Regions from separate parts of the Colwellia aquaemaris genome, predicted to be linked through region 2. Evidence: predicted binding sites of a transcription regulator. Region 2 holds the regulator's gene; each other region holds the start of a gene.
The links. Region 2 encodes LexA, which represses DNA repair genes until DNA is damaged. Its sites were predicted from a motif close to TACTGTATNNNNATACAGTA; they were not measured.
Positions count from the first base shown of each region.

Region 1: a site for LexA is predicted at 3,249-3,268, ahead of AC27HL_RS07575 (YebG family protein). Genes of this name have one in related genera too.
Region 3: a site for LexA is predicted at 2,660-2,679, ahead of AC27HL_RS07855 (exonuclease domain-containing protein). Genes of this name have one in related genera too.

Region 1 is NZ_BAAJLV010000002.1:274,356-285,698, forward strand. It holds gene moeA (molybdopterin molybdotransferase MoeA) at 1-126, shown strand, start outside; gene AC27HL_RS07560 (alpha/beta fold hydrolase) at 166-879, shown strand; gene dbpA (ATP-dependent RNA helicase DbpA) at 1,085-2,470, shown strand; gene AC27HL_RS07570 (DUF3718 domain-containing protein) at 2,565-2,912, opposite strand; gene AC27HL_RS07575 (YebG family protein) at 3,375-3,773, shown strand; gene AC27HL_RS07580 (M48 family metallopeptidase) at 3,846-4,562, shown strand; gene AC27HL_RS07585 (response regulator) at 5,128-5,493, shown strand; gene AC27HL_RS07590 (chemotaxis protein) at 5,490-6,098, shown strand; gene AC27HL_RS07595 (GGDEF domain-containing protein) at 6,101-7,045, shown strand; gene thrA (bifunctional aspartate kinase/homoserine dehydrogenase I) at 7,300-9,756, shown strand; gene thrB (homoserine kinase) at 9,738-10,730, shown strand; gene thrC (threonine synthase) at 10,787-11,343, shown strand, end outside.
Region 2 is NZ_BAAJLV010000009.1:90,754-102,096, reverse strand. It holds gene AC27HL_RS18115 (Ig-like domain-containing protein) at 1-1,666, shown strand, start outside; gene lexA (transcriptional repressor LexA) at 1,779-2,393, shown strand; gene coxB (cytochrome c oxidase subunit II) at 2,934-4,484, shown strand; gene ctaD (cytochrome c oxidase subunit I) at 4,497-6,101, shown strand; gene AC27HL_RS18095 (cytochrome c oxidase assembly protein) at 6,113-6,697, shown strand; gene AC27HL_RS18090 (cytochrome c oxidase subunit 3) at 6,728-7,612, shown strand; gene AC27HL_RS18085 (DUF2909 domain-containing protein) at 7,683-7,892, opposite strand; gene AC27HL_RS18080 (SURF1 family protein) at 7,944-8,687, shown strand; gene AC27HL_RS18075 (hypothetical protein) at 8,764-9,324, shown strand; gene AC27HL_RS18070 (COX15/CtaA family protein) at 9,348-10,331, shown strand; gene cyoE (heme o synthase) at 10,341-11,258, shown strand; gene AC27HL_RS18060 (SCO family protein) at 11,258-11,343, shown strand, end outside.
Region 3 is NZ_BAAJLV010000002.1:335,040-346,382, reverse strand. It holds gene AC27HL_RS07870 (hypothetical protein) at 1-849, opposite strand, end outside; gene AC27HL_RS07865 (hypothetical protein) at 1,133-1,759, opposite strand; gene AC27HL_RS07860 (YebC/PmpR family DNA-binding transcriptional regulator) at 1,892-2,617, shown strand; gene AC27HL_RS07855 (exonuclease domain-containing protein) at 2,861-5,359, shown strand; gene AC27HL_RS07850 (YecA family protein) at 5,356-7,533, shown strand; partial or broken gene ltaE (low-specificity L-threonine aldolase) at 7,736-8,748, shown strand; gene AC27HL_RS07840 (enoyl-CoA hydratase-related protein) at 8,836-9,636, opposite strand; gene mazG (nucleoside triphosphate pyrophosphohydrolase) at 9,693-10,517, opposite strand; gene relA (GTP diphosphokinase) at 10,522-11,343, opposite strand, start outside.

The DNA of each region.
Region 1 (11,343 bases), on a different contig from region 2:
CAAGGCTCAGGCATTTTAACGAGTATTGCCTTTGCTAATTGTTATATTGTTTTGCCGTCTGAGCAAGGACGAGTATCGGCTGGTGAAATGGTAGATGTGCAGTTGTTTGACCGTTTTTTTGCCTAAAATTAATTATTTCTGCGGATGATATAACTCTTGAAAACAGTGTATTTTATCCCTGGTACTATGTGTAATGAACGCCTATGGCAGCCTGTTTGGCAGCTTATAGGCGAACAATATCCAAAAACTTGTCGGCTGATTCATTTGCCTATACCAACATCAGGGGATATGAATGATGTTGTACGCGCTATGGCTGCACAAATAACGTTGCCTGATGCGATACTTGTTGGCTTCTCTCTTGGTGGCTATATTGCCAGCGCAATTGCACTGGCGAATCCTCACTTGCTTAAGCATTTAGTTGTTGTTGCTAATGCACCGGAGAATTTACCTACTTGTGAAATAAAACAACGTAAACGTACGATATCCTGGATTGAAAAACGTGGCTACTCAGGAATTCCAAATAAACGAATTGAAGATTTACTTCATCCGAATATTAAAGAGTTTTCAAGTAATGGCTTTGAAGCCATTCGAGCTGAAATTATTGCAATGGATCTTGAATTAGGTGGAGACGTTTTACTTCATCAGTTGCAAGTGTCTATGACTCGACCTTCGCTATTAAAAGCGTTATCTCAGTTATCTTTAGCGATCACTTTTTTAATTGGTGATGCTGACTCTTTGGTTGATCTTGCTTTGTTAAAAAAACAAGTTGCTGATGCAAAGCATATTAGAATTGAAAGAGTAATAGATACTGGCCATATGTTGCCTTTGGAATCGCCGAATACCTTAGCGTTAATGTTAGTTAAATTGCTGAATTCATAGTTTCTATGTTGGCAAAACTCTATACTCTTGTATGAATTTGCTAGGATTTTTATTGGCCTTTAAGTTCATTAAACATAGTTAACTTACTTACGAAATTATACCACGCATATAGCAATTTAAGCTTTTCTCACTTAAAGCTGTCTTTGCATTTGCTAAAAGGTGTAAAATACGTGCAATTAACTTTTTTAGATCTAGGATCTTCCCCTTGAGTGACAGCAACTTTTCTTCATTACCATTACAAAAAGCAATTTTAGATAACTTAGGTACACTTGGATATCATGATATGACTGAGATCCAAGCGCAAAGTTTACCATCGATATTAAATGGCCGTGATATTATTGCGCAAGGTAAAACTGGCTCCGGGAAAACAGCTGCTTTTGGCTTAGGCTTGCTAAATAAACTACAAGTAAAAAAGTTTAGAATACAAACCTTAGTGCTGTGTCCGACACGTGAATTAGCAGATCAAGTTGCTAAGGAAATTAGAAAGTTGGCGCGTGCAATTCACAACATTAAGGTGCTTACTTTGTGCGGCGGGATGCCGTTTGGTCCGCAAGTGGGATCTCTTGAGCACGGTGCCCATATTGTTGTTGGCACGCCAGGGCGAATTGAAGATCATCTAGGGCGTGGTACTTTGTCATTGGAAAATGTTGATACTTTAGTACTTGATGAAGCTGATCGTATGCTGGAAATGGGCTTTCAATCTGCATTAGATAATATTATTAGCCAAATACCAGAACAAAGACAAACCTTATTGTTTAGTGCGACTTTCCCACAACAAATTCAAAAAATTGCCAATAAGTATTTGCAAGCGCCGGAAGTGGTTAAGGTTGAATCCACCCATCAAAGTAATAGTATTTCTCAGCATTTTTACCATGTAGAAAATGATGAACAACGTTTAACCGCAATTCGATTATTACTGTTGAAGCACAAACCTGAGTCAAGTGTGATTTTTTGCAATACCAAAAAAGAAACACAAAGTGTTGCCAATAAATTAGCTGATGATGGCTTTGGTGTGGTGGCCTTACATGGTGATTTAGAACAACGAGATCGAGACCAAACGTTAGTCCGCTTTGCAAATAAAAGTGCCTCTATTTTAGTTGCAACTGACGTTGCTGCGCGGGGTTTAGATATTGAAGCACTTGATGCAGTATTTAATTACCATATTGCGCATGATAGCGAAGTGCATATTCACCGTGTCGGGCGAACGGGGCGTGCTGGTAGCACAGGTTATGCGTTCTCATTATTTAATGACAAAGAACGCTATAAGGTTGGTTTGCTTGAAGATTACTTAGAGAGAACGATTGAAGGTGAGGAGTTACCTGATAGTAAGGTATTACAAAGCTCAGTTTTTTTACCTAAAATGACCACAATTCAAATTGATGGTGGAAAAAAGCAAAAAGTTCGACCCGGAGATATTGTAGGTGCGCTAACTGGAGAGAATGGCATTGCCTTTGACCAATTAGGTAAAATTCAAATGGGCCCTAACTGGGCATATATTGCGGTTGAAAAAATGGTGGCTCGAAAAGCACTAAATAAGCTTAAGCACGGGAAAATAAAGGGGCGTAATTTTAGAGTGCGAGAATTAGTTTAGTTCTTTAATTAAACAAGTAGATTACAATCAACCAGGTACTCTATTTACCAGCTAGAGTACCTGTGATGTTGATTATCCATAGCATTGCTATCCTTTATAGCTCAAAGTTGACATTAATTTTTTCAACTTTTGCGACATCAATAATATCAACATTACCACTAATACTGCGCTCTAATCGAGCTGCGGTTTTATTGGCACCATATTTTTGCGCAAAATCAATTATATCATCACCATTACACATCACCTTCAAGGCTACTGTTTTATCTTTTAAATTATAAGATTTTGCTGTTTTATGATACTTCATGACACTGTTAGTTAATGTAGATTTACAAACATCAATCAGTGCCGATTCAACATATTTGTCCATAGCATGGCTGCTAAAGCTTAATGTGGCTAATGTTGTAACAATTGCCGCTGTTGTTAGTGATTTAACTTTATTCATAGTGCTCTCCGTAATTAACATTATTGCTTGTCGTTGTTCATAGTAATAGTGACTTAAATTGGCAAAAAAGTTGTAATAGGGAGGTGAGTGAATGTAAAAAATTAATTGATAAAACTAAATTTAATACTAATTTCAATCTTTTGTTTTTATTGGTTTTTTGTTTTTATTCTGTGGCTTTTATTTTGCTTTTATGACATTAATTTTTACATCTAGTGACATTCCGAGATAGTTTTTTTCGTTGCTAGGCAATATATCGCACGATAATTGACATGAAAATTGTGCAGCATCAAGCAAGGTTTTATTCTTTTCTGGTATTTTTATTAAATAAAGGTATGATACTGTGTATATGAACAGTGTTTTTTGATGAGATTTCATAAACGTTTCATCCAGATTATTTTGCCGTATGATTTTTGTGCGGTATGATGATGTTAGAGTATTAATATAGTGAGATAAGGGATAACAATGGCAGTTGAAAGTCGATTTGTCGTCATAAGACAAGGTGTGGAGGTAGAAACATTTATGGATAAGAAAGCCGCAGATGAATACGATAAAATGCTTGATATGGCAGATAACTTATCTGAAATGTTTGAACAAGCTCCAGTTGAACTGTCTGAAGATATTCGCGAAGAACTGAGTGTGTATTTAGCGCAAAATCGTGAAAATGTGCTAATTGCATTACAAGCGAAAAAAGTTAAAGCGCAAACTAATAAAGCGGCGACTAAAGATAAAGATGCAAAAACATCAGAAGCAAGTTCTGATACCACCGCTGAAGTTGAAGCAAAGGTAGAGTCTAAGCCAAAGGCTACAGCTGCAAAAGCGACAGCAAAAAAAGCACCAGCTCAAAGTAAAACTGCGGCATAGTGAGAAGTTCACTTTCTAGGCCTTGATGCAGTTGCTCAATAAAAAGTATCAGTTATATCTTGGTAATATTGTTTGAAATATCAATTAATTCGTAGTGCCAGACGTAAAACGATAGCGCTGCAAGTGAAAAATGCTGAAGTCATTATTCGAGCACCTGAATTTGTAAAAACCTCTTATATTGATGATTTGGTTCGTGGCAAATCCTTATGGATCAGAGAAAAAGTTAGCCAGCAAAGGCAGGATATAAATAACTCATTGCAAGCACACGCTAGTTATTTTGATGGCAGCAAATCAATTAATATTGACGGTTTACCACATAAAGTATTAATTTGTTTTGGTAAACAACAGGTCATTCATAACACTGTAGATAAGCTGATTTATGTGTATATTCCGGAAAAATATCAGCATTACCCCTTAACTTCGGATCTTATTACTGCAAAGGCCAAGTGCCTAATTGAAAAGTGGTTTAACGCTGAAGTCACTGAATATTTACGAAGTAGGCTCGCTACCTTATCGATTAAAACCTCGCTGTATCCTAGCTCAAACAAAGTGCGAAAGTATAAGTCACGCTGGGGAAGTTGTAATAGCCGTGGAGAATTAAGCTTTAATTCTTTGCTAAAAATGCTGCCGCTTTGGGTTGTTGACTATGTTATTGTGCATGAGTTATGTCATCTTAAGTATATGAATCATTCGACAAAATTTTGGCAGTTGGTTGAAAAATATGAACCAAACTTTCGACAGGCTAAAAAATGGCTGAGAGAAAATCAACACGCATTGATTTGGGATTAATCACAAACGCCCAGACAATATAAGCTTTAATGGCTATATAGTGGCCTATATCATCCCTCTAAAACGAGCTTGAAAATTTCTTGGTATGAAATCTGCTTGTTCAATAAACAACGAGCTGTCGATCAATAATTTAAAATAAAGATCGAATATAAAACTCGATTGGAATTTTAAATTGATGTTAATGAGGGGAGTTTTAGAATGAAATTAGGCAAATACAGTTGGAAAGCAATGGCAATATATTTATTATCTGCAATCATGTCTATCGCATTTTTTAATTTTTTAGTTAGCATATAGATGACTTGTGTTTTTATTGGTCTAATGTGCAATAAATAACTATTGACTTCATCCTTGATAAATTTGACGTTTTCACTGTAAATAACCGCAAACATGTCGTAAAAAGTAGCGCAAGCGATAAAAATTAAGATATAAAATGTGACACTCATACTAGCTATTGAGTGAAAAAGTCGAAAAAAACGTCAAATTTTTTGATATTAGTAATTAACAGTAGCGTTAAATTGAGGTAAATTAGGCGTTAATAAAAAAAATAATAAAGGATTAGCATCAAATGAGTACTAATGTTCTTATTTGTGATGACTCTAACTTAGCTAGAAAGCAAGTTTTAAGAAGCCTCCCAGAAAATTTATCAGTTAACGCACAACTTGCTAAAAATGGAGAAGAAGCATTGTCCATTTTACGCAATCAAGATATTGACGTGCTATTTCTTGATTTAACTATGCCTGTCATTGATGGCCTTGGTGTTTTACAAGCCATGCAAGATGAAAACATTGAGCTACCTGTGTTCGTTATTTCGGCTGATATACAACCTGAAATGCAGTCGCGAGTGCTTGATTTAGGCGCGAAAGCATTTTTACGTAAACCAGTTCAGCTTGATACTTTAAATGAAAACTTGCAGTTGCACGGGTTCTTATGAGTGCGTTTGACCTATCAGAAGATCAGCAAGATTGTTTGCAAGAGCTTATTAATGTTGCAATGGGACAAGCGAGTGATCAGCTTGCTCGTTATTTAGATACTTTTGTTTATTTAAAAGTACCCAGTATTGAACAAGTAAAGTCTGAGCATTTATTTGAAACTCTCAATCAAGACTTAAAAGCGACGGCTGTTGTTAGCCAAGGTTTTTTTGGATATGAAGGCATACGTGGTGAAGCATTATTAATGTATCAACCGCAAGATTCTCACCGATTGGCTGATTTACTTGGCTATGAAGCTGATGAATTGAGTTTTGATGAACAAATTATTGATTTAAGTTCTATCCTAACAACGACATTTCTAAATGTTTTTGCTAGCCAAATTGAAAATCAAATGTCTTACAGCGCGCCGCGATTACTGTCTGTAAATCATGGCACAGTGTCTGAGCACTTAAACCAGCAGTCTTTTAACTGGGATCTTGCTTTAAAAGTACGTATTAGTTATCAAGTAACTGACTACTCTTTTAATTGCGATATGGTATTGCTAATTCCTGAAGAAGCCATAAACAATATCAAAGCGGTCATCGACCGAATATTGGAAGATTTCTAGCCATGTTAGATGAACTGTGTATTAACATCTCGAATCGACTAAATACAGGTATTTTAATTCTAGATGTCGATTACAACATTGTAATGTGGAATCGTTTTCTACAAGTGCATGCTAATAAAGATGATGATGATGTTGTCGGAAAAAGTATTTTTACTGTTTTTCCAGAATTACCACGGAAATGGTTTGAACGTAAGGTTGCTAGCGTAGTGCAACTAAAAACTCAGTCATTTTGTGGTTGGGAACAACGACATCATTTATTTGAATTGTCGCATTCTCGTCCTATAACAACTGATAGCCATTATATGGCGCAAAATTGTACTTTTCTGCCAGTAGAAATTGAAGGTGATGTAGAACGTGTTTGTATTTTAATTGAAGACGTTACTGACGTTTGTCATTATCAAACGCAGTTAAACAAAGCTTTAGAAGAGCTTGCGTTGTCTAACCGAATTGATGGCTTAACCCAAACTTTCAATCGTAAGCACTGGGAAGAATGTCTTGCCAAAGAGTTTTCTCGTGCTCGTCGATATCAACACGATCTCGCTTTAGTCATGTTAGACCTTGATCATTTTAAATTGCTTAATGATACTTTTGGCCACCAAGGTGGTGATATGGTTTTAATTGAAACAGCGAAAGCCGTTGATAAGTTATTGCGAATGGGCGATCTTTTTGGCCGATATGGCGGCGAAGAATTTGCGGTTATATTGCCTAATACAGATTTACAAGGTGCAGAAGAGGTTGCAGAGCGTATTCGCCAAGCTATAGCAACAAATGCCATCAATTACCAAGACCGAAGAATTAGTGTTACCGCTAGTATCGGTGTCGCGGTAATTGATGAACAAGATAGCCGATATGAAGATCTTATTAGTAATGCTGACTTGGCGCTTTATGAGGCAAAGGCTTCTGGACGCAATCGAGTTTGTTTGGCCAAAGAAACTGTTGAAATTTGAATAAAATTAAATAATATTCATTACTCCTAACTTTTATACATATATTAGTTTATTTTATTCACAAAAAGATATTGACTCTAATTTCTAGTTCAGGCACTTTATAAGTATGAATATATCACTTCGCCAAATTATTATTACCACCACTATCACCCTCATTGGGGTGGTGGTCATCGGCTGACGTGTAAAATTTACTATTTTCTCAAGCCCGTGACCTAATAAGGTTACGGGCTTTTTTCGTTTTATAAGGAGTAAAAATGCGTGTATTAAAGTTTGGTGGTAGTTCACTAGCATCAGCGCAGCGTTTTATTGACGTCGCCGATATCATCAAAAATAAAAGTCAAACGTCAAAATTAGCTGTTGTTGTTTCGGCACCACAAGGGGTAACTAATCACTTAGTTGCTATGGCGGAAAATATTTCTGATGAAGATAAACTAAAAAGTGATTTACAGCATTTTAAACACGCAATTGAAAATATAATTAACGATTTATCAGCTCGGTTGCCAAAGTTTTGCCATCAGCATAGTGAACAAACGCTAGCGAATTGGGAGCATCAATTAAGTCGTTATTTGCACGGTGCAAATTTATTATCTTTTTGTCCTGAGCATGTTCGTGCTCGTATTATTAGTATTGGTGAGCGCTTAAGCGTTGCTTTATTGCAATCAGTTCTGACTGTTGATGATATTGAAGTCACGGTGCTTGAGCCGGAAAAATTCTTGCACACTAATGATGTTGCCCTTAATGCTGTTGCTGACTTGGTATTGTGCAAAGAAAAATATCAGCAAAGTTATGCAGAGCTTAAAGATATTGCGCTAATGCCTGGCTTTATTGGTGTTGATAGCAAAGGAGACGTGACAACATTGGGGCGAAATGGCTCTGATTATTCTGCTGCTGTGCTGGCTGTTTGTAGTGCCGCAGAATATTGTGAAATATGGACCGATGTTGATGGTGTATATAATGCCGACCCAAGGTTAATTAAAGAGGCAAAATTATTAGATTATCTTTCTTATCAAGAGGCTATGGAGCTTTCTTATTTTGGTGCTAGCGTTTTACATCCAAAAACTATTGGCCCAATTGCACAGCACCATATTCCTTGTTTAATTAAAAATACGGGTAACCCTGACGCGCCAGGTACGTTAATTGCGAATGAAGATGATCAGAAAAAACAAGTGAAAGCGATTTCAAATCTTGATGATTTAACTATGGTTAATGTTTCAGGCCCAGGAATGAAAGGCATGGTAGGTATGGCGAGTCGAGTATTCGCAACCATGAGCCGTGAAAATATTTCTTTAGTATTAATCAGCCAATCGTCGAGCGAATACTGTATTAGTTTTTGTATTTACTCAGTTGACGCCCATCGAGCTCAGCAAAGTTTACAAAGTGAATTTGAGCTTGAATTACTGAATGGTTTGTTAGAGCCACTAAGCTTAACTAATGATTTATCTATTGTTTCATTAGTAGGGGATGGCATGCATCACCAACAAGGTGTTGCCGCTAAGTTCTTTGCCTCACTTGCTCAAGCACGTGTTAATGTGGTGGCTATCGCACAAGACTCATCCGAGCGCAGTATATCAGTGGTTATAGAAAGCCGTAAATGTACTGATGCGATGAAGATCAGCCATCAGAACTTTTTTTCTCATAAGCAAAGCATTGACGTATTTCTGGTGGGTTGTGGTGTTGTGGGCAGTGAGTTATTGGCACAAATAGCAAGACAACAAGCAAAATTGAAAGCTGAGAATATTGCTTTAAAAGTTTATGGACTCGCTAATAGTAAAGGTATGATTTTTAATGCCAACGGCATAGATGCCAGTGATTGGCAACCTAGTTTTGAGCAGCAAGCAGTAGAAGTTACTGTTGATAATATTAAAGACTTTGTTCGTGAAAACCACTTGATCAACCCAGTATTAGTTGACTGTACTTCAAATGAAAAGCTGGCGTTAAATTATGTTGAATATTTAGAAGCCGGTTTTAATGTGGTAACACCAAATAAAAAGGCCAATACTGACTCTTGGCAATATTACCAAGCATTACGCGTAGCTGCGCAAAAAACTAATCGCCGCTTTTTATATGAAACTACCGTTGGCGCTGGCTTACCGGTTATTGATACCTTACAAAATTTACTAAAAGCGGGTGATGAATTACAACGATTTGAAGGAGTTTTATCAGGTTCTTTATCTTATATTTTTGGCAAGTTAGATGAAGGCATGACATTATCGCAAGCGACGGCCTTAGCAAAAGAGCAAGGTTTTACAGAGCCAGATCCGCGTGATGATTTAAGTGGTATGGACGTTGCGCGTAAGCTTTTAATTATGGCTCGAGAAGCGGGTATGGAGTTAGAGTTAAGTGACATTAAGGTCGATTCAGTACTGTCAGATGATTTTGACGCTAGTGGTGATATTGCCGACTTTATGACAAATTTAACACAATTAGACCAAGGTTTTAGTGAACGTATTAGTGCAGCTAACGCCGAAGGAAAAGTATTGCGCTATATCGGCAAGATTATTAATGGTCAATGCCAGGTCACGATAGAAGCTGTCGGGCAAGACCATCCTCTATTTAGTATTAAAGATGGTGAAAATGCCCTAGCGATACATAGCCGATATTACCAACCATTACCTTTTGTGTTGCGTGGTTACGGTGCTGGTGCTGCGGTAACTGCCGCTGGTGTATTTGGCGACTTATTAAGAACTTTAGCATGGGAGCAACAACACTGATGAGTGTTTCGGTATTTGCACCAGCATCAATTGGCAATGTCAATGTTGGCTTTGATGTTTTAGGGCTAGCAGTAAAGCCAGTTGATGGTACATTGTTAGGCGATATTGTGACTGTTACTCATAGTAATGGTGATGATGAATTAGAAGTGGTTGGGAATTTTGCTAAGAAATTACCAGGTGACGTTAAAGACAATATTGTGTGGCAGTGTTTGTTATTATTTAACCAGCAACTGTTAGAACATAAGCAAGATATTGCAAAAGTAAAATTAACGTTAGAAAAACGCATGCCAGTTGGTAGTGGATTAGGTTCAAGTGCCTGCTCTGTCGTCGCTGCCTTAGCTGGGCTCAATGCTTTTTATGAAAAGTACCATGAGTTTAGCTTTGCGGACAAACCCTTGCTAAAAATGATGGGGCAAATGGAAGCACAAATTAGTGGTAGTTTGCATTACGACAACGTCGCGCCGTGCTTTTTGGGGGGCATGCAGTTAATGGTGCAAGATCGAGAAGTTATTGCCCACAAGCTTCCGTCATTTGATGATTGTTATTACGTAATGGCCTATCCTGGTATTGAAGTCTCTACGAAAGCGGCTCGTGATATTTTACCAACTGACTATTCTCGTGCTGATCTTATTAGTTTTGGACAAAACCTAGCAACCTTTGTTGATGCCTGTCATCGCCAAGATAAAAAACAAGCCTATTCAGTTTTAACCGATGTGGTTGCTGAGCCTTATCGACAATCAATTTTACCAGGTTACGTTGATGCGATCGCTTACCTAAAAGAGCAAGGTTGCTTAGCCGCTGGAATTTCTGGCTCAGGGCCAACACTTTTTTGTGTTACTGATGATAAAAGTAAAGCGGAGCAGTTTGCTCAATGGTTAAGCGAAAATTATTTACAAACCTTAGCCAGTGGTGAAAGTGAAGGTTTTGTTCATGTTTGCCAACCAGACAATCAAGGTGCTGTTAGCCTGAACTAACAGCATGGTTATTTCTGACTAAAAATCAGAAAGTAGCATTTTATAGGAATTTAAGTGTGAAATTTTATAATTTAAAAGAAAACGATGAACAAGCCAGTTTTGCTGGCGCCGTAAAGCAGGGTTTAGGCCGTAATCAAGGATTATTTTTCCCAGAAAGTATCCCAAGTTTTGACAATATTGAAGAACTGCTTGCACTGCCACTGGTTGAACGCAGTGTAAAAGTACTTTACCCGTTTGTTAGCGACGATCTTTCAGAGCAACAATTAACAGAAATTGTTACTGACGCTTTTAACTTTCCAGCGCAAATTCAACCGATCAGTGAAGATCGCGCGATACTGGAATTGTTTCATGGGCCAACATTAGCCTTTAAGGATTTTGGTGCTCGCTTTATGGCTAAATGTTTACGAGCCTTTAGCCAAGGTAAAAAAATTACCATTTTAACGGCAACTTCTGGAGATACTGGCGCTGCTGTTGCCCATGCTTTTCATAAAATTGAAAATATTGATGTGGTAATTTTATATCCGAAAGGAAAAATTAGTTTATTACAAGAGAAAATGTTTACTACGCTTGGCGGCAATATTAAAACTGTTGCGGTAGAAGGCACGTTTGATGA
Region 2 (11,343 bases):
CCCAGATGGTGATGCAGTAGAGATAAGCTGGCAAAGTGACAATGAAAATGTGCGCTTTTTAACTAAAGAAGGCTCATCAGTAGATGTTGCTTTTCCTACCTCTAGTGTTGAACAAGTTATCGTTATATCTGTTACTGCAAAAGATAGCCAAGGTAATACAAGTCAAAAAGCCATCACTGTGACATTAGAAAGGAATGCGCAAACCAGTCAATCGCCGGTGATTTCTATGGCAACATCACAGCAAGTACGAGGTGGTGAAAGCATTGTTATTGTTGCAAATGTTCAAGACCCACAAGGAGATAATATTGTTCTTGAGTGGGATTCTGATGATATTGAAATAGCTTTTTCAGATAAAAGTGTGCTATCTCCAACCATTACTGTACCTGACGTTGCCAGTACAAGAGTTGTGTTATTAAGTTTATCCGCAACGGATAGTGATAATAATCGTAGTGAGAAAACGCTAGAGCTGACAATTACACCTGCGGATGATAATGAGGAAGCGTTTGTATATATTGAGCTGTTAGAACAGTTTGACACGTTATCGGGTGATACTACTGTGCTCAATGCGCGCTTAACGAGTAATGTAGCGTTAGACTCTATAGAATGGGATTTAACATCCTTAATGGTTTCAGATGCTATGACCGAAATTATTACAACGAATAATATTACAACGATGTCTGCTACGTTTACGGCGCCAATAGTTACTGAGTTAACTAAGTTTCCAATTAGTGTTGTCGCTATTACTGAGAATAATATTCAATTTACCAGCAAATGTCAGGTATATGTTTCAGCTGAAAGTTCACAAAATTTGGAAGTGTCGCTACCGAATAATATGGAAATAACCGAAGATAGCACTATATCGATTACTCCTACTATTGAAAGTTCACATAGTATTGATTCATATCAGTGGCAATGGACGTCTGATCAAGAATTGCACTTACTTACACCAAATAATAAAACTTTAAGCATCTCGGCACCTAGAGTCGAATCTGATATGAGTGGGCAATTGTCACTTACAGTCACGATGGGGCAGCTTAGCAAAACTGTCAGCGCTGAATTAAAAATTAAAAATGATATAACATTGAGTGAAATGAATTACACCATTTCACGACTTGTTGCAGTGAAAGGGCAAGCCATTAACTTTAATGTGATAACCGAAGATTATGAACAGATTAAAGAGTGGTATTGGGGTACCTCGGGTGTTCAAGGTGTTAAAGTTAGTGATTCGAAGCAGCACTTTGAAGTTATCGCTCCAGGAGTAAGTGGCCAGCAAACACTGAGCATCATTTACCGTGCTAAATTAGTCGACAATTCTGAAGTCCTTAAAACGGCTAATGTAACAATACTCTCTGAAGCTATCGCTAGAACATCTTTATCTTTAGATACTTCGGCAGAGATTGTTGTGCATGAGGGCGTTGAAACCCAAGTAAACTTAACCTTTACTGATGATCACGGTCTTGTAGATGCAATGTCTCTTGATACCACTAATACCAGCAATACTTTCGACGTAGCTGAGGTGATACGTACTGATGAAGGCATTCAGTTGAAGTTGCAAGTAGATAACTTTATCTTTGATTTTGAACATACTGATTACTTGTTCTTAAACGTTAACTATGGAGATTATCAATTACCATTTTTTATTAAAGTGAAAATGAAAGTTGATTAAAGTGTAATTACATTACAATAAATCATAACTTGCGTTTATTTACAGCCTGTATACAATGACAGTGATACTGTTTAAAAATACAGGCTGCCTAATCGTTGCTTAAGGAAAAAATATGCGCCCTTTAACACCCAGACAACAACAGATATTTGATCTGATCCGAGAAAAAATTTCTGAAACCGGCATGCCACCAACACGTGCGGAAATTGCTGAATTTTTTGGCTTTAAGTCGGCTAATGCCGCAGAAGAGCACTTAAAGGCACTTGCTAAAAAGGGCTATATAGAAATGTTGCCAGGCACTTCGCGCGGTATTCGTTTAGCAGAAGAGTTTGCTGAAGAAGAAGGTTTACCTTTGATTGGCCGAGTTGCTGCTGGTGAACCAATTCTTGCGCAAGAACATGTTGAAGAGCATTACAAAATTGATGGTAGTTTATTTCACCCAGCAGCCGATTATTTACTACGCGTAAATGGCGAAAGTATGAAAGACATTGGTATTTTGGATGGCGATTTGTTGGCGGTACATCAAACTACCGATGTAAAAAATGGTCAAGTGATTGTTGCACGGGTCGAAGAAGACGTAACAGTTAAACGCTTTAAACGCGAAGGTAACCTTGTTTATTTGCATGCTGAAAATGAAGATTTTTCACCAATAGAAGTTGATTTAACCTCGCAACATTTTAATGTTGAAGGTATTGCGGTTGGTGTTATTCGCGCTGCTGACTGGATGTAAATTCTATTTTTATTTCCTACTATCAAGGTTAACTTTTGTTTTATTATTGTGCAGGTTTCTAAAGGTGCTTACATTTTAAACCTGCACTTTCCCTTCTTTAAGTTTGTTTCCTTTCTTTAAGGTTTGTTTTTTAAGAATAATTATCATTCTTACTCCTGAAACGCTCATGTAGATTGTTTTTTATACGATTTTGGTGAGGAGCTTTTATTAAATTTTCGGTATGATGATCACATGCTGAATAAAAATTAAACATACCTCTGAAGCCTTTAAAAATGCACGAAAATCCCGATTTAGGGTTATTACTCTATTGTATTTATTAGGTTTTATTATTTATGCTTTTTAAATTTTAAATTGACCCAGATCAAGTTTTAAGTAATTCTAGTCTAGAAAACGTACAAATATAACAATAGGGCGCAATTGATGGTTGTTCAAAATTGCACCGCTTAAATAATAATAAATGTATGAGCAAAATCACTGGTTTATCACAATAAATTAAAGATTAACTGCTGTTTTTGCCTTAAAGGGTGAAGGAGATGTCGAGTGAAAAGACGTAACCTAGGTTTGCTGTTGCTAGGGGGCTTGTTATCTAGTTCAGTTTGGGCAGATATGCCGCTGAATTTGACCAAAGGTGTTACGGACGTTAGTAGAGACGTATATGATTTACATATGTTGGTGCTCTACATCTGTACGGCTATTGGTGTTGTGGTATTTGGTGCCATGTTTTGGTCTATGGTATTCCACCGTAAATCAAAAGGGGTTAAACCAGCAACCTTCCATGAAAGCACAAAAATTGAAATTCTCTGGACGGCAATACCTGTCGTTATTCTAATCGCCATGGCAGTGCCTGCAACGTACACGCTCATCGAAATGGAAAATAATGATGACGCCGATTTAACCGTGCAAATTACTGGTTCACAGTGGAAGTGGCATTATAAATATTTTGATCAAGATATTGAGTTTTATTCAGTACTTTCGACTCCTAGAGAGCAATACGAAAACCTTGACGGCAGCTCTGCTGAAAAAGGTGAAAATTACTTACTCGAAGTTGACCGACCTTTAGTTATCCCAACCAATAAAAAAGTTCGGTTTGTGATCACCTCAGATGATGTTATTCATGCATGGTGGGTGCCGGCATTTGCTGTTAAGCAAGATGCAAACCCTGGCTTTATTAATGAAGCATGGACCAAAGTTGACAATCCGGGCACGTATCGTGGCCAATGTGCGGAGCTATGTGGTAAAGACCACGGCTTTATGCCAATTGTTGTTGAAGTTAAATCTGAAGCAGATTATGCACTTTGGATTGAAGAGCAAAAACAATTGAAAGCGAACGCGGCAGCTGCTGAAGCTGCGTCTTTAAATGCCTCAGTTTCTATGGATGAATTAATGCAGTTAGGTGAAACAACCTACACTGCTTATTGTGCCGCTTGTCACCAAGTCAGCGGTCAAGGTTTACCACCTGCATTTCCAGCGCTTAAAGGCAGTGCTATAGCAACAACAGGGCCAGTAAGTGAACATATTGATATTGTTTATAACGGTAAAGCGGGCACTGGTATGCAAGGTTATGGCAAGCAATTGAGCTTAAAAGAAATTGCTGCTGTTGTAACTTATGAACGTAATGCCTGGGGTAACAATACCGGCGATGCTGTGCAAGCAGCTGATGTTAAAGCCGCCGTGGGTGGTGCAATTGAAAGTGCTACTGATACGGTAAAAGAGGCCGTTGCAGAAATAAAAGAAGAAGTTGCGAAGGTTATTCCAGAAGAAGATTTATCTAAAGTTTACAGCCAAGATGAATTGATGAGCATGGGTGAAAAAGTTTATATGAGCGCCTGTGTTGCTTGTCATCAAGCCAATGGTGAAGGTATGGCTCCAGTATTCCCAGGGCTAAAAGATAGTGCCATTGTCAAAGGTGATGTTGCTACACATATTGATATGGTCGTAAACGGCAGCAAGAAAAATCCATCGATGGCAGCTTTTGGCGGCCAATTAACGAAAACGCAAATTGCCGCAGTAGTAACCTATGAGCGTAATGCTTGGGGAAATAATACCGGTGATTTAGTCCAGCCAGCAGATGTTGCTGCTAGCGCGAAGTAGGGAGGCGTTATAATGACTACAGATGTAATTAATGATCAGTCAGAGCATGATTCACATGGCGATGAACATCATGATCATAAAATGACTGGCCTGAAGCGCTGGTTATATACCACCAACCATAAAGATATTGGTTCATTGTATTTATGGTTCTCATTTATCATGTTTTTAACCGGTGGAGCAATGGCACTTGTCATTCGTGCTGAGCTTTTTCAACCAGGGTTACAGATAGTTGAGCCTGATTTCTTTAACCAAATGACCACAGTACATGGCCTTATTATGGTGTTTGGCGCCATAATGCCAGCCTTTACCGGCCTTGCTAACTGGATGCTACCTATGATGGTAGGTGCTCCAGATATGGCACTGCCAAGACTGAACAACTGGAGTTTTTGGATTTTACCATTTGCTTTTAGTATTTTATTGGCGTCTTTCTTTATGGAAAGTGGTGCTCCTAACTTTGGTTGGACCTTCTACGCGCCATTATCGACAACCTATAGTAATGGTAGTACGGCGTTCTTTGTTTTTGCCGTTCATATCATGGGGATTTCCTCAATTATGGGCGCGATTAACATTGTGGTAACTATCATGAATATGCGTGCTCCTGGCATGACATATATGAAAATGCCATTGTTTGTTTGGACCTTTTTTATTACCGCCTACTTACTTATTGCGGTTATGCCCGTGCTCGCCGGAACTGTCACTATGGTATTAACGGATACCTATTTTGGCACAAGTTTCTTTGATGCTGCCGGTGGTGGTGACCCTGTAATGTTCCAGCATATTTTCTGGTTCTTCGGTCACCCTGAAGTCTATATCATGATTTTGCCAGCATTCGGTATTGTATCTACAACTATTCCTGCGTTCTCTCGTAAGAAGCTGTTTGGTTATAGTTCTATGGTATATGCAACCGCGTCAATTGCATTCTTGTCGTTTATCGTTTGGGCGCACCATATGTTTACTACAGGTATGCCATTGTTTGGTGAGCTGTTTTTTATGTATTGTACTATGTTGATTGCAGTACCTACAGGCGTGAAGGTATTCAACTGGGCAGCCACTATGTGGCGTGGCGCGATTAGTTTTGAAACACCAATGCTGTTTTCAATTGCCTTCGTCATTCTGTTTACCATTGGTGGCTTCTCTGGCTTGATGCTGGCAATGACGCCGGTTGATTTCCAATACCATGACACATATTTCGTTGTTGCTCATTTCCATTATGTACTGGTAACAGGTGCCTTGTTTTCTATTTTTGCAGGTGCTTATTACTGGCTACCAAAATGGACTGGCTACATGTACAACGATACGTTAAGTAAATGGCATTTTTGGTGTTCGTTAGTTTCAGTAAACTTACTATTTTTCCCAATGCACTTTTTAGGATTAGCTGGCATGCCACGCCGTATTCCTGATTATGCGTTGCAGTTCGCTGATTTTAACAAATGGGTCAGTATTGGTGGCTTTGCCTTTGGACTTTCGCAATTAATTTTCTTGGTACTTGTTATTAAGTGTATTAAAGGTGGCGAAAAAGCTCCGGCGAAACCATGGGATGGTGCAGAAGGATTAGAGTGGACAGTGCCAAGCCCTGCGCCATATCACACTTTTGAAAAACCACCGAAAATTGATTAATTGGATTGAATATGACTAACAGCGGATCGCAAAAAATGCAGCCAGATCAAAAGCAGTCAAATGCTAAAGATGCATCGGTGCAAAAAACAGTAAAAAAGCTGATGCTAATTGTGTTTGGTATGTTTGGGTTTGGTTTTGCGATGGTGCCGTTATATGACGTGTTTTGTGATATTACAGGGTTAAATGGGAAAACTTCAAATGTGGCAGCTAGTTACAACGCTACCAGTATTGATACTGAACGTACGGTCACCGTGCAATTTTTGACTCGAACGGCCAAGGGCATTCCTTGGAAATTTGAACCAATGATTAACGAGGTGAAGGTACACCCTGGAGAGCGCAAGGTTGTTAAGTTTTACGCTAAGAATGAATCGGTAAGTGATATTGTTGGTCAAGCTGTACCTTCAGTATCACCAGGTAGAGCAGCTGTTTATTTTCAAAAAATAGAATGTTTTTGTTTTAATAATCAGCCATTAAAAGCAAGTGAAGATGTAGAGATGGGCTTGCAATTTTATGTTGACTCAGACTTACCTGATGATGTTTCTACCATAACGTTATCTTACACCTTGTACGATATTACAAGCGCAGTTGATTCTTAAGTGCTTTGCACTTAATTAAGGGGAACAACAATGACAACAAAAGAATACGAGAGTTATTACGTACCAGCGCAAAGTAAATGGCCAATTGTTGGCGCTGTGGCATTATTTTTAATTGCTGTAGGTGCAGGTAGTTATGTCGCAAACTTAAATAACCCTGAAAGTGTTGGTGGTGGCTGGGTGCTACTCGCTGGTATTGCTATGGTTATTTATATGATGTTTGGCTGGTTTAACAATGTTATTACTGAGTCGATGTCTGGTAAATATAGCCATCAAATGGATAACTCTTTCCGCCAAGGTATGAGCTGGTTTATTTTTTCAGAAGTAATGTTTTTTGCCGCTTTCTTTGGTGCTTTACTTTATGCTCGCATGTTTTCGGTACCATGGCTTGACGGTGCTGGCAATAATGCCGCGACTGCAGCCATATTGTGGCCAGAGTTTACTGCCACTTGGCCGTTAATTAAAACGCCTGATGGTACTGAAACTACTGCGATGGGATGGTACGGTTTACCTTTAATCAATACCATTTTATTACTTACTTCTTCGGTAACAGCTCATTTGGCACATGTTGCACTAGAGCAAGAAAAACGAGGGCAATTGAAGTTTTGGCTGGGTACAACGGTGGTGTTAGGTATGGTGTTCCTATATTGCCAAGGCCTAGAGTATGCCCATGGCTATGCCGATGAAATGAAGTTGTATTTAGATAGTGGTATATACGGTAATACTTTTTATATGTTGACTGGTTTCCATGGTATGCATGTTACGTTAGGTACCATAATGCTACTGGTGATGTTTATCAGAGTATTAAAAGGACACTTTACACCGAAAAACCATTTTGCGTTCCAGGCCGCAAGTTGGTACTGGCATTTTGTTGATGTTGTTTGGGTATTTCTATTTGTCTTTGTTTATATTATTTAAACAGAGAATCGTTGTAGGTTGGGGTATTTAAAGAACGTATTTGGTAATTCAAATACGTTCTTTAGCCTGATTAATACGGCCTTGGGTTAGGTGTTATTACACCAGTAAGAATGCCTAATAGCAGCAGTAAAACAATAACCACAGATGAAATGACACGCCGACCGATGAACTTCGACATAGGTGGTTTGTTAGGGTCGTTTTTATTCATAATAAACAGCGCCTTAAAAAGGTTGTAAACCATAAAGGCTAACAAGGCGACAACAATAATTTTAATTAACACAGCATTCTCTCTTTTATAGTCTGTTTTTAGTTAGTGAACATGCGGTAGTCTATGAATTTGATATCACTTCAGCACAAATTAAAACACGTTAATTGGCCGATGGTTATATTTACCATGCTGGTATTTTCGTTATTAATCAAGCTTGGATTTTGGCAAAGTGCTAGAGCGCTTGAAAAAGAACAGCGCTTGCAGCGTATCGCTGAACATAGTCAACAGCAAGCTTTGTCTTTACAACAAGTACTTGCACTTGATGAATTGCAAGATGGCATTAATGATTTACCCATTAAATTCACTGGTAGCTTTGTTAATGACATTATCTTTTTACTCGATAACCAACCAGATAATGGGCGATTGGGCTATCGGGTTTATCAAGTTATCGAAACAAGTACACATGCAGTGCTGGTTAATTTAGGTTGGGTACCAGGTTCTATTGACCGCAATGTTTTACCGAATTTATCTGCAATTACTGGTCAACACACAATAGTAGGTCATGTTAGAGAAATAGAAGTCGGTATTCAGTTGCAAGAACAAAACTTGGAGGATCCAATTTGGCCACTGAGAGTACAACAGATCGAAATAGATAAATTTTCACCATTAATTGCAAAGAAACTGTTGCCCTTTGTTGTTTACTTAGATAAAAAAGAAAGTATTGGTTATAAAAAGAACTGGCAGCCGATTGTTATGCCACCAGAAAAACACCGTGCATATGCATTTCAGTGGTTTAGTTTAGCAATTGCTTGGTTAAGTTTGATGATATGGGCGGCAGTGAAAATGTCAGGTAAAGAGCAGTCCTAGCTATTTAACTATGTAGTTTAATAATTTTATAAGAAAAGTACCGAAACCGAATAATAAGAATAAAAGGCTGAGTTGTATGAGTTCTTCCGAGTTAAAAAAATCGCGCCGCAGTATGTTAATTTTACTTGCTGTTTTTATCATTCCCGTAGTATTGGCGAAACTAGCCTTAAACCAGCAATGGTTTAATTATGGTGTAACAAATAAAGGTCAGCTAATTGAGAATGAATTAACCCTCGCTAAACTAGGCCTTGACGTTAACGCGTTTGATCATCAATGGTTAATGCTATACACCTTACCTAAAATTTGTGATGCGCAATGTGAGAAGACCTTTGCCAGTGTGCATAATACTTATATCGCTTTAGGTAAAGAAATGCCACGTGTTAAGCCGGTAGCATTAACACAGCAGCAATTAACACAAGCGCAGCTTGAGAAAATTCAAACTAATAAGTGGCATATGCAAACCATGCCGGCACTCGCAAAAGCTGAAATTACACAATCTCAGGTATTTATAGTTGACCCTCTCGGCAATGTTGTTCTAAGTCATGTACCGCCAATGAATATTGAGCAACTCCCTGCTTTTGGTAAAGCAATTCTCGCTGACTTTAAAAAATTACTTAAATACTCAAGGATTGGCTAATGAGAACACAAAGCTTTTCCGATATTAGAAAACTTGTTTTTGTCAGCATTTTACTCGCTATATTAGTGGTGAGTTTAGGTGCTTATACCAGATTGACCCATGCCGGTCTTGGTTGCCCTGATTGGCCGGGCTGCTATGGTTTAATTGACGTGCCAGAAACCACAGAGCAAATAGTTGCCGCAGAGCAGGCATTCCCCGAGCGACCAGTAGAGCCAGAAAAAGCGTGGAATGAAATGATCCACCGTTACTTTGCTGGTGCGTTGGGCTTGTTAATATTACTGATTGCCTTTATGTCATTTAAGCGACGAGCTCAAGGTGGGCCACTTGGTTTGCCAATATTAATATTGCTTGTTGTTATTTTTCAAGCAGCACTTGGTATGTGGACCGTTACCATGAAACTAATGCCGGTAGTGGTCATGGGGCATTTGTTAGGTGGTTTTACAACCTTATGCTTATTATTTTTGTTGTATTTGCGCTTAAGTGATTATCGTGTTCCAGGTGGTGATTTCGCCTTAAAAAAATATGCCAAATTTGGTTTTTTAGGAATATTCATCCTCGTTGGGCAAATTGGCCTTGGAGGCTGGACATCATCTAACTATGCCGCATTAACTTGTACAGAATTACCAATTTGCCAAGCGGGTTGGGCTGAACAGCTCACCTTTGAACATTCGTTTGACTTAATTCCACCGGAAAAAGACAGTTATGAGTTCGGTCATTTAGACCATGCTTCAAGAGTTACAATTCATGTCATGCATCGAATTGGCGCTATTGTCACAGCATTGTACTTATTTTGGTTTGCCTTTAGTGTATATCGTAAAGCACAGTCACCATTTTTTAGAAATGCAGCAATGAGTTTAGGCTTTATTCTTAGCGTACAAGTTGGTTTAGGCATTAGTAATGTTTGGTTTTCGCTGCCGTTAAGCGTCGCAGTGAGTCACAATGTAGTTGCTGCCATGTTAATGATGTCATTAATCACCATGACATATAGTTTGAAACGTAAAATTTAGGGGCAAAATATGAGTCAAAGTAATACTTTAGAAGCTAGTCATAGAGCGCCTAGTACGCCAATTTGGCGCGATTATTACGAGATTACCAAACCACGTGTTGTTGCACTGTTAGTATTAACGGCACTGGTGGGTATGTGCTTGTCTGTTCCTGGTGTTATTCCGTGGCAAGTGTTAGTGCCGTCGATGATAGGTATAGGTTTTTTGTCATCAGCGGCGGCGGCAATTAATCATATTGTTGATGAACGCATTGATAGTGAAATGGGGCGAACGCATAACCGTCCTTTGCCTAATGGGCGATTAAGTGCCCGTAATGCATCATTGTTTGCAATAACATTGGCAGTAACAGGCTTTGCTGTATTGTTTAGCTTTGTTAACCCTTTAACCGCATGGTTGACGTTTTCAGGATTAGTAGGTTACAGCTTTGTTTATACCATGTATTTAAAACGGGCAACGCCGCAAAATATCACTATTGGTGGCTTAGCTGGTGCGATTCCACCTTTATTGGGCTGGACAGCCATGACTAATGAAGTACACCCAAATGCGTTATTGTTAGTGCTGCTCATTTTCACTTGGACACCACCGCATTTCTGGGCATTAGCCATTCATCGTAAAGATGATTATGCAAAAGTAAATATTCCTATGCTGCCAGTTACCCATGGCGTTAATTTTACTAAAACGCAAATTCTACTTTATACCGTATTATTATTCGTTGTCGGTTTGTTGCCTTACCTTGTAGGCATGAGCAATTGGTTATACCTAATTGGTGCCATAGTTCTAAACCTAGTATTTTTTGCTTATGCATGGAAATTAAAGTTTAATGCTGACGAAAATACTGCAATGGATACCTTTAAGTTTTCTATTGTACATTTAATGGCACTTTTCATTATTTTATTACTGGATCATTATTTACTACCGGTGGCTGGATAATGAATAAAATTGTTACCATTATTATTGCTCTAGGTGCACTGGTCGCTGGGGTGTTGTTGTTTGGTCAATTAAACCAAAAGGCGCC
Region 3 (11,343 bases), on a different contig from region 2:
CGCTAGCAGCATGGATATTAGCGTAGAAAATGACCTAGCACTTGATTTACCGTCGGCACTTTTAATCATCTCATATAACTGTCCGCCAAGACCGAAATTATCAGGATAAATAGAAAATAACGCGCCACGCTTTGCATGCGAAGGCTTGCTAGAAAATACCACTATGTCGTGTGCCCAAGCTTTTTCCAGTATGAAAGGTAAAGTTACTTTATCTTGAGATGTCACTCGATCAAGCGGCAGCCAAATTGCGTCTTTATGCGTTAATGCTTTTTCAAACAGCATTTGATAATACGCAAGTGCTTGCTTAGTCGAAGAAACTTTTTCAGCGTCCAATATATAACCTTGATTTTTGGCAGCAATTTCTGCTAATTCAATAAGCCAGCTATTAGGCTCGCTATAAGCGACATGAATTGTCGTCACTTTAGTTGCAACTTGCGCTAAATATTTAAATAAGTAGTGAGGATCAGCAATAAGGCTAACACCAGGAATGGTTTTGGGCGTTATAGGCAAAGCGCCAGAAATGACGATAAATTCATCTGACAGTAACCTAGCTAATTTAAGCCCTGAGCGGCCTAAAACAATAACTTTTTTAATCTTCTTGTTTTTTAGCTGCTGCTTAATTCGCTCACTATCAAAATCTTTTTCCAAAGTGAAAACAACAAGTTGACGAACTTGCTCATCATTTAATTTTGCACTTTCAACACCTGACAAAATTTCTTGGTAAATCGTCTTATAAGGCTCTGCAACATTCGGATAAAAAATAGCAATATCGTCCGAGCCTGCAGCGAGAGCACTGCCACTATGTAGACAAGAAATAACTAAAAAAATGAAAAGCCTAAAACGACGCAACAATAACTCCCTGTATATTGAAAAAAGCGACCTAAGAATACAATAGTCGGCAAGAAATAATTGTTATAACTGCCAAAACCCGAAAAACAAACCACAATGTAACAACGAGTTTATTGTACATAAAATTAGAGTAAGTTACCTGTTTAATAAGCAGCTTACCGACAAAAAACTATGAAAACATTAATATTTATCAAACTTAGGGTAGATGCCTCAAAAATTGCACCATAGTTTAATAAAAACAAAACAAGCAAACAATGAATTATCTTAATTATCGCCTCGGTAACTAGGACAATACCGCGTCCTTTGCAAGCTTGATAATATCTTTCATTCGTTGCACGTATTCATCGCTACCGCACGCATTATAATTTGGAGATAGCTTGTTTAAAAAGCCATGCTGATATAAGCATTTTTCAATGCTAACATTGCCCTTATTTTGCAATTTAGCAATTAAGTCATCAACAGAAAAAGATGGCTCAGATTTTGGAAAAATTAAATCCGTAGCCACCGTGACTACTTGCTCGCTCGTATGTCGAATTTGACTACTATAAAAACAAATAACGTGACAAATATCATGGTGAATTAAATTGGGCATTGCTTGCCAAATTGCACTCCCTCCCACGCTAAACCCCATTAATAGTTTAGGACCGTGAATATCGTTTAACAAGGTCAACAATTTATTACTATAGTGCTTAATACCAATATGTTCCATAAAGTATGTATAGGCCTGCTGCTCAGATTCAAAGCTAACAGGCTGCGGTTGATAAGGTCCAACAACATGAAACTTTACGCGGCTTGAGTCACCATCCAGTACTTTTATTTTTTCACATAACACCTCTAATTCTTGGCTTTTGCCAAAAATATCAGCGGCAATAATAACATTCAGTTCTTTCATAACCGTCAATTTAGTCATAATTTAGATCAAATAATCACATGCTTTCTATATTTTTAAAACCTTAGTCATGGCAAATACTAGAAATAGCAGACTCGACCCGTTAGAATCAAGCCATCGAAATTTTAATCATGAACAACGAGACGTATTCAGATGGGCAGAGCATATCAAAACCGTAAATTATCAATGGCTAAAACAGCGGGCCAAAAAACTAAAGTTTATTCGAAATATGGTAAAGAAATTTACGTGGTGGCAAAAAATGGTAGCCCAGATCCTGATACTAACTTATCTTTACGTCGCTTGATTGAAAAAGCGAAGAAAGATCAAGTACCTACCCATGTAATTGAAAAAGCGATTGAAAAAGCCAAAGGTACAGGTGGTGAAGACTACGTAGAAGCACGCTATGAAGGCTTTGGCCCAGGCAACTGTATGGTCATTATTGATTGTTTAACCGATAACGGTAACCGTACAATTAAAGATGTGCGCCAGTGTTTTACGAAAACACATTCAAAAATTGGCTCATCGGGTACGGTTTCACATATGTTTGATCATCAAGCTGTTTTCGCTTTTAAGGGTGATGACGAAGAAACTGTACTAGAAACTTTAATGATGGCTGATATCGACGTTACAGATGTTGATTTAGAAGATGGGATTATTACGGTTCATGCACCTCATACTGAGTTTTTCAAAATTAAAACTGAATTTGCCAACTCTATGCCTGAGTACGTACTAGAAGTGGAAGAAATCACTTGGGTACCACAAACATATACGCAAGTATCTGGTGAAGAAGATTTGGCAAACTTTGAGAAATTCATCAATATGCTGGAAGACTGTGACGACGTACAAAACGTTTATCACAATGCCGATTTAGCTGAATAGCGGTTAAAATTAAACATAAAAAAGGCATCAATATTGACGGGCTACTGAATGAACTTGGAGGTCACTGTATTCAACAGTGGCCTTTTTGTAATCTCACTCTATATAAAACAACTACTTATAGTACCTAAACCTACCAAATCATCTTAATTACAAGTAATTTCCCTACAATTAGTGCTTAAATTTCATAAGCATATTATAAAAATCAGTCAGATTACCTATAATTCCTCAATAATGGGGGGAATTATGACGAGATATGTCTTCTTAGACACAGAGACAACAGGATTAAATCCGCATAAAGGTGGTCATAGGATTATCGACCTAGCCTGCATAGAATATAGAGATGGCAAACAAACAGGACATGTGTTTCATACGCAAATTAATCCTGAAGGCAAAAAATCTACAAAAGGCGCTTTTAAAGTTCACAAAATCTCTGGTGAAGAATTAGTTGGAAAACCGACCTTTAAAGAGGTGTCAGAAGACTTCATAAATTTCATAAAAGGTGCTCATCTTGTTATTTATAATGCTTCTTTTGATATCCAGTTTATAAATAGTGAACTAAATCGAATTAACTACCCGTCTTCAATTAATGACATATGTTCAGAAATTACTTGTGCGATGGAGTTAACCAAACTCAAATTCAATTCAGAAAAAAATATTAGCCAAGATAATGCATGTAAAAGATACGGTATTGATATAAGCCATCGTACAATTCACGGTGCCCTCATAGACGCTAGTTTATGTGCAGAGCTATTTTTCAAGTTGATAGATGAAACAATCGTCCCTTTAGAACGAACTCCTCAATCAAAACCTCACCGAGACCCCAAGCTATTAACTATTCCTAGGGCATATAAAAGTAAATCGGATGGAGTATTTATCCAACAAAATTTTTGTAAGAACAGTGAGTGTGCAAACTTTGGTGTTGTAGCCTTAAACCCAGAAAAATATCAAAATGGAAAGCCTAAAAAGGGACTTAGAAATGGATATAAGCTGACCACGAATAAAAATGAGTACCTGTTGACTTGTAAGCTATGTGGTCAAAGCTCTGCAATTATCAATAATCAAAGCTTTGGTAAAGAATTAGAGCGATTGGCTGCAATTAATAGATATGAGGAGCCATCTTGCCAAAATACTGGTGATAGCGGCACTCCTTATGGTCAGCGGCATTACTATATACCAGAGTCATACGAAGTAAGAAAAGGAACGGCAGTATTAAAGCCACGATGTACAAATGTTGGTAAAGGTATTTTCAGTAACCCTGAACTATATACGTTATCAGGAAAAACTAGGCCAACAGAAGTTATCAAAAAGCAAGTGAGCAAGTCAGTTGCTAAAGGCCGAAAGCCGACAGTTCGAGAACTTGAAGAACAGCGCTTGGGATCTCAAAGAATTAAGTGTGAGTCATGTAATACAAGGTTTTCAGTTAAGCTTGACCCCCAGCAGCGTCACTATATGAGGGATAGAAACTTACCTCTCTTTCTTAACCTCATGAACAAAGGGATAATCAATCGTGAGGAAGAAAAGTTAGATATGTCAGCCAAAGTAATATATGGAAAAATTGATTTTTTCTATGAACAAGCTTTGGCTTTCGATGCTTATCATTCACAACTTATTGATCACGCTGTAGCGACTAAAACTTTAAATCTAAGTACAGATCGATTGCACCATACAACAAATTGGGGAGACCATGATATACCTCGTCCAACGCCCCTAGTTGTAACCTCTACAGTTGATAACCATTCAGGGTATGTGTTTGCTTCAACATTAAATTTCGATTTTACCAGCGACTCTGATTACATTAAAAAAGAATATAAAGAGAAAAAAGATAATGACAAAGAAAGTTATTATCGTAGGTATGCACAGTATGTTTTAAATGAAGCTGAAGTAGAGGAAATGGCTCGTCAAACAAATGCAGATGTTGCAATGCAAATGCCAACGCAAGGACTCTTGGTAAATCAAACGTATAGTATGTTGACACATTTTGCTGTTGTAAAAGAAATGCTTCGCACAGCTTGGCATATTAACTTGTATGCTGATAACGACTCTGGGTTCAAAACTGCGATTTCCGGTGTTTTTCAGGACTGGCTTGCTGATGGAACTATGAGAGCTTTTCAAGTCTTTACGGAGCGTTCAGGTAATAATCAGTTATTAGATAAGTCCACTGCTGAGCTGATAAAAAAGAGAGACTTAGAGTTACAACAAGATTTTCCTAGTTTGTCTAAAGAAGAACGCCTTAATCTACTTTGGAGCCAGCAGTTAAGTAACCGAGTTACGCTTAAAGGCAGTAAATCTGAATGGATTGTGAGTCCAAATATGTTATCTAGGTTCGCTGGGTTTCTGCCGTTAACAGACATTAAATGTTATGAGCCGGAAAAAATTGCTTCACTACTAAACTCTGTATCGCTAAATGGTGTTGATAATTGGTTTCAGATTTTAAGAAGACACATTAATTACTATGAACGGCCCGTTACAAGTGGGACCAATTCAAAGCGATGGAATGCATATTCGGGATACAATCCAAAATGGATGGCAAAGCTAATGGAAGTTAAAAGGATATACCACAATTATTGTTCAACCAATGAACGCAGCTTAAAAAAAGAGTACAAGGGTAAACGCAAGTTAATGCCAAAACCTACTAGTCCTGCAATGAGATTAAACCTATCTAATCGCATTTATAAAGCGGAAGATATATTATCATTTAGTTATAACAATGAGATGTTTAAGAAAAATAAGGGAATATTATGAGTGCTACGGATATTAGAGACGAAGCTGCTATTTTTACTGAACTGAGTGACTTGTGCTCTTCATCTGGCTTTGTTCATGCCATTGCTTATCTGTGTTTTAGAGATAACACCTTTTCATACAATGTAGATAAAGGCGTTGAGAGTGAAGACGTTTTGCAGCAGTTTTCTATGGAGCGGCTTGTTCGAACAGAAATATCAGCCCTTATCGGATTAGCATTTAAGCATGGAATAGACTTCAAAATTCCAGAACAGCAAGATTTGCAAAAATACGCGGACGAGGCAGAAAAACTTTTGCATGAGTATCATGTCTCTATGATGCCATCTCATGAAAACCTGTTTGAAAATGGTCAATTTCAGCCAGAAAAAATGGGAGAAATGATTAGTAGTGGAGAAATGTTACGCGAAGCTATTTTTTATGGCGGTGAGTCAGCATTCCACTTTCAGTACAGAGATCTTTGTTTAAAGAAATATGAGAAGGATAGCGATTTCTTTCAAAAGAAGAAGGGCTACACGCTCCAGCAGGCTTATGACGTTATTTATTGCTTAGAGGAACTTCAAAATCAACATTTAAACTGTAATATGGAAGAAATGGTAACTAAAGATCCGTCAGAATGGACTTTTTTGCCTGCCTTCACTTTTACCTATAAAGAAGTAGCTAACGCCTGCAAACATGACCTCAACACCGTTAAGAATGTATTGAATAGCTTTACGGCATCGGGTTCAAATGAGACCTATAACTCTATCGACAGTTTCAATATAACTAACGCTTATCCGATTATTAAGTTAAATGAAGAGGAGTTCTTATTACTTCAATATTACTCCTTAGTTGAGGCATTTTATGAGACACCATTTTTTTGGTTTTTAGAAGACTCGGAGTATAAGTCTACAGCATTAAAAAATAGAGGAGACTTCACTGAAGACTTTGCTTATGAGCGACTAACTCAGGTTTTTGGTGAGAAGAATGTTTTTAAGAACATCAATATTTATGGTTCTGATGGCAACATTGCCGGAGAGGTTGATGTTTTAGTTATATACGCAGACAGAGCTATTGTGTTGCAAGCAAAGTCTAAGAAGCTCACTTTACAAGCAAGACAAGGTAATAAAAGTAACCTAGAAAATGATTTTGAAAAGGCTGTACAAGCGGCTTATGACCAAGGTTACTCCTGTGCTGAATTCATGCTGGAGCCAGATAAATACACTCTAAAGCATGAAGATGGAACACTGGTAGAAAGGAGGATAAAATTAAAAGAGGTTTATATTACTTGTCTGGTATCAGACCATTATCCTGCGTTATTTACTCAATCAAACCAGTTTCTCAAAACACAAGTCTCTGAAAAAATTCTACCACCATATGTAATGGATGTGTTTTTCTTAGATACACTAACTGAAATGCTCGATAGACCCCTTCACTTTCTGAGCTATATAAATCGTAGGGCAACATATAACAAACAAGTACATGCCTCTTTTGAGCTAACCGTATTGTCTTACCACCTCAGAAGGAACCTCTGGATTGAAGATGACCTATCTTATATGCAGCTAGGAGATGATATTTGTGCTGACTTAGATTTAGCTATGATGGTGCGTAGAAGAGGCATTCCCGGCAATGATACTCCTGAGGGCATTTTAACCGAGTACGAAGGCACACCTATAGATCGCGTTATTAAACAGATCGAACAGAAAGAAAACACCAATATAATAGACTTCGCATTTTTACTCCTTTCACTTAGTGGCGACACCATCCATGATATCAATAAAGCTATTGATAGAATTACATTACTTTCCAGAAAGGACGGTAAAACACATGATTTGACATTGTTTTTTGATAAGCCGGATTGTGGGTTTACCATTCATTCAAATGCTCACCCTAAAGAGCTAGCACTAAAATCACTGGGTGATCATTGTGAGAAAAGAAAATATACCTCTAAAGCTAGTAAATGGCATGGCTTATGTCTCCAACCTGATGACGGCTCTTTTAGATTTGGAGTTACATTAGATTTTGAGTGGAAATACTCTGCAAAGATGGGAGAAATTGTGAGGCATTTGCCTAAACCACAAAAGCATGTAGATTTTAACGCAAAAAACAAAAGAAGAAACAAGATCGGTCGAAATGAACCTTGTCCATGTAATAGCGGTAAAAAGTATAAAAAGTGCTGCCTGAATAGTAAAGTTAGTTAAAATTAATAGTAACCAACTGAATTATAAACACTAACTATAAATATAATTTCAAATGTGCTAGCTAAGGCTCTAATAAATTCAATTAGTTATAGAACTGGAGTTACCAAATAACAATCTAGTAACTCCAAGTTCATTCAGTAGCCCGCAATATTGATGCCTTTTTTTTCCTTTCAATTCATATTTTGTTAGTAGGTAAATGCACATGATTGATTTTCGCTCTGATACCGTTACTCGTCCATGCCAAAAGATGCGTGACGCCATGGCCACAGCCGAGGTTGGTGATGATGTTTATGGTGACGACCCAACCGTGAATGCCTTAGAAACTTGGGCAGCAAAACGACACGGTTTTTCTCATGCTATGTTTTGTAGTTCGGTACCCAAGCAAATTTACTTGCTTTAATGGCGCACTGCCAACGTGGCGACGAATACTTATGTGGACAACAAGCGCATAACTACAAATTTGAAGGCGGTGGTGCCGCCATACTAGGTTCAATTCAACCTCAACCTATCGAAAATGAAAAAGATGGTAGTTTATGTTTTAAAAAGCTCGCTAGTGCAATTAAGCCCGACGACAGCCACTTTGCACGCACAACCTTACTAAGTATCGAAAATACTATTAATGGCAAAGTACTACCAATAACCTACATGGCACAAGCCCGAGAATTTACTCAAAAGCATAATTTAAAATTACATTTAGATGGTGCCAGAGTATATAACGCAGCTGTTGCGCTCAATGTTGATATAAGTAAAATCTGTCAATATGTAGACTCAATGTCTATATGTTTATCTAAGGGCTTAGGTGCCCCTATAGGCTCTATACTACTAGGGTCAGAATCATTAATTAAAGATGCAAAAAGGTGGCGTAAAGTTGTTGGTGTCGGTATGAGACAAGCTGGCGTAATCGCAGCTGCAGCCAGAATAGCACTTGAACAAAACCCAAAGAAGCTACTAGCAGATCATATCAATGCAAAATACCTTGCCCAGCAATTAAACACACTTGCGCAAGTAGAAGTAAATGAAGCGCATGTTGAAACTAATATGGTGTTTGCAAAATTTTCAAAGCATTGCAATGTCAATAGTATTGCTGAGCAACTAAAAGCCAAAGGAATTTTAATGACGGCTGGAAAGCCAGTACGCTTGGTAACTCATCTTGATATTAGCCAAACAGATATTGATAACTTTATACAAGAGTTAAAAAATATTTTAGGTAATTAACTGCTAACTTTTACTTGCAGGTAATTGATAGACAATCCGTTATTGGTATCAAGCTTGATACCAATAACAATTTAACTTTGCTTAAAGTTATTTCGCTAACTTTTCCAACATTTGATTAACTGCCGTCAAGTGCTCAGGATTGTTATGGCACATACCTTGAAATACCGCGCAAATATCTAAAAAGTCGGGGAGTTCAGTTCTCTGGGCCAACTTCATCAAACGTTTTGTTAACCGCAAAGATGCCACAGGTTTGGCTGCTATTTCACTCGCGAGGTCATTCACTCTACTAGCTAAATCTTCTGGCGCAACAACATCCAGCACAACACCAATTTCCTGTGCCTCTTGTGCACCAATTACACGACCAGTAAAGGTTAACTCAGCTGCTTTTTGATAGCCAATTAAGCGCTGCATAAACCACGCACCACCATCACCTGGAATAATCCCTAAATTAACAAAAGTTTCACCAAATTTCGCTTTAGTTGACGCTATACGAATATCACACATATTGGCAATATCAAAGCCGGCACCAATTGCAGGGCCATTGACAGCGGCAATAACAGGTACTTCTAATTTGTGCAAGGCTAGCGGAATACGCTGTATACCTTCACGGTAGCGTCGCTCTAATTCTTGTACATCGCCAGCAAAATCGCCTGAGCGCTCAGCCATATCTTTTATATTGCCACCTGAAGAAAATGCAGAGCCAGCACCTGTGATAATCAAAACAGCAATATCAGGTGTGCAATTAACCCAATCAACCGTTTTTACAATATCATCAGCAATTGCGGTACTTGTTAATGCGTTGCGCACATCGTGACGATTAAAAGTTAAAGTTGCGATTTTATTTTCTAATGATAGGGAGCAGTCTACTAAGCTCTGTAATACAGACATTTCTACCTCTTTTTGTTAATTTCTCGCACTAGGCGCGAAGCTAAAATCAAATCAATTTATTGTGTTTTTTCACTTCTTTTAACTTGTTGCCAATAGGCCTCTAGTTCATCTAGAGTATGCTCTTCAATACTTTTTTTCGAGCTACTAATTTGTGCTTCCACAGCCTGAAAACGCTTAGTAAACTTACTATTCGCTTGGCGCAAAAGCACTTCCGGGTCTTGTTTAGCATGTCGACATAAATTAACTACTGCAAACATTAAATCACCTAGTTCTTCACCTAATGCTTGTTCATTAACATGTAACTCAGCTTTAACTTCTTGTACTTCTTCTTCTACTTTTGAAAATACATCATCAATATTATGCCAATCAAAGCCAACATGGGCGCACCGTTTCTGAATTTTTGCCGCTTGTGATAATGCTGGAAGATTTTTCGGTATATCGGCTAATACACTCAATGGGCGGTCGTTATTTTTATGCTGACGTTCTTTCGCTTTCTCATTTTCCCAATTCGCTTTAATTTCTAGCTCTGAACTAAATTCATTGTTGGAAAAAACATGAGGATGCCGACGAATTAGCTTTTCACAAACGCCGGCAACAACACTATCGAAATCAAATCGCTTTTCTTCAACGCCAAGTTGACTATAAAAAACCACTTGAAACAGCAAGTCTCCTAGCTCTTTTTCAAGCTCAGAAAAGTCTTCTCGTTCAATGGCATCGGCAACTTCATAGGCTTCCTCAATGGTATGAGGAATAATAGAGGCAAAAGTTTGCTTTATATCCCATGGACAACCCGTTACAGGGTCACGCAATTGCTGCATGATCCAACGAAGCTTTGCCATTGAAGGCTTAGCTGTTAGCATCAATTCATCTTTACTAGTCATTTACTTACAATCTTTTCACTTCAATTACATCATCAAGCTGATTCAACTTAGCCATAAGGCGAGCCAAAGCTTCATTGTTACTAATTTCAACTTTTATCGTCATGCTCATACTTTGTTTTGCATGATCTGTATTGCTTTCTATACCGACAATGCTAACGCGTTCATTGGAAATAATTGTAGAGATATCGCGGAGCAATCCTTGGCGATCGCTACCAACAATTTTAATATCAACCTGATAATTTTGTTTATTATCAATCCCCCATTGCACATCAACTTCGCGTTCGGGCTGTTGGCTAAGGGCATTGGCAAGTTGCTCACAATCTAAGCGATGTACAGATATGCCCCTGCCTTGAGTGATAAAGCCCGATATTTCATCCCCCGGTACAGGTTGGCAGCATTTAGCCATATGAGTAAGTAAATTACCAACTCCTGAAACCGTTATACCATTGCTATCAGCTGCCAAGGTAGCATTTTGCTGAGGCTGACGTACTAAACTTTGCGGGTCAATCTCTGCTTCTGGCTTTGACTTAACATCAAGTTGCTGCAAAAAATTAACCACTTGCAATAGCCTGACATTGCCAGAGCCAACTGCAGCTAATAAATCATCGTTTGTAGTTAAGTTAAACTTTTCTGTTGCTACGTTTAAATCTACTTTGGCCAATGAAAGCTGCACTTTATTAAGACCAGTTTCAAGTAACTCTTTGCCGGCAAGAATATTTTTATCTCGGTCGAGTAAACGGAAAAAGTGCTGAACTTTCGCTCTTGCTCTTGGCGTATGGATGTAATTTAAACTCGGATTAAGCCAATCTCTACTCGGATTTGGTGT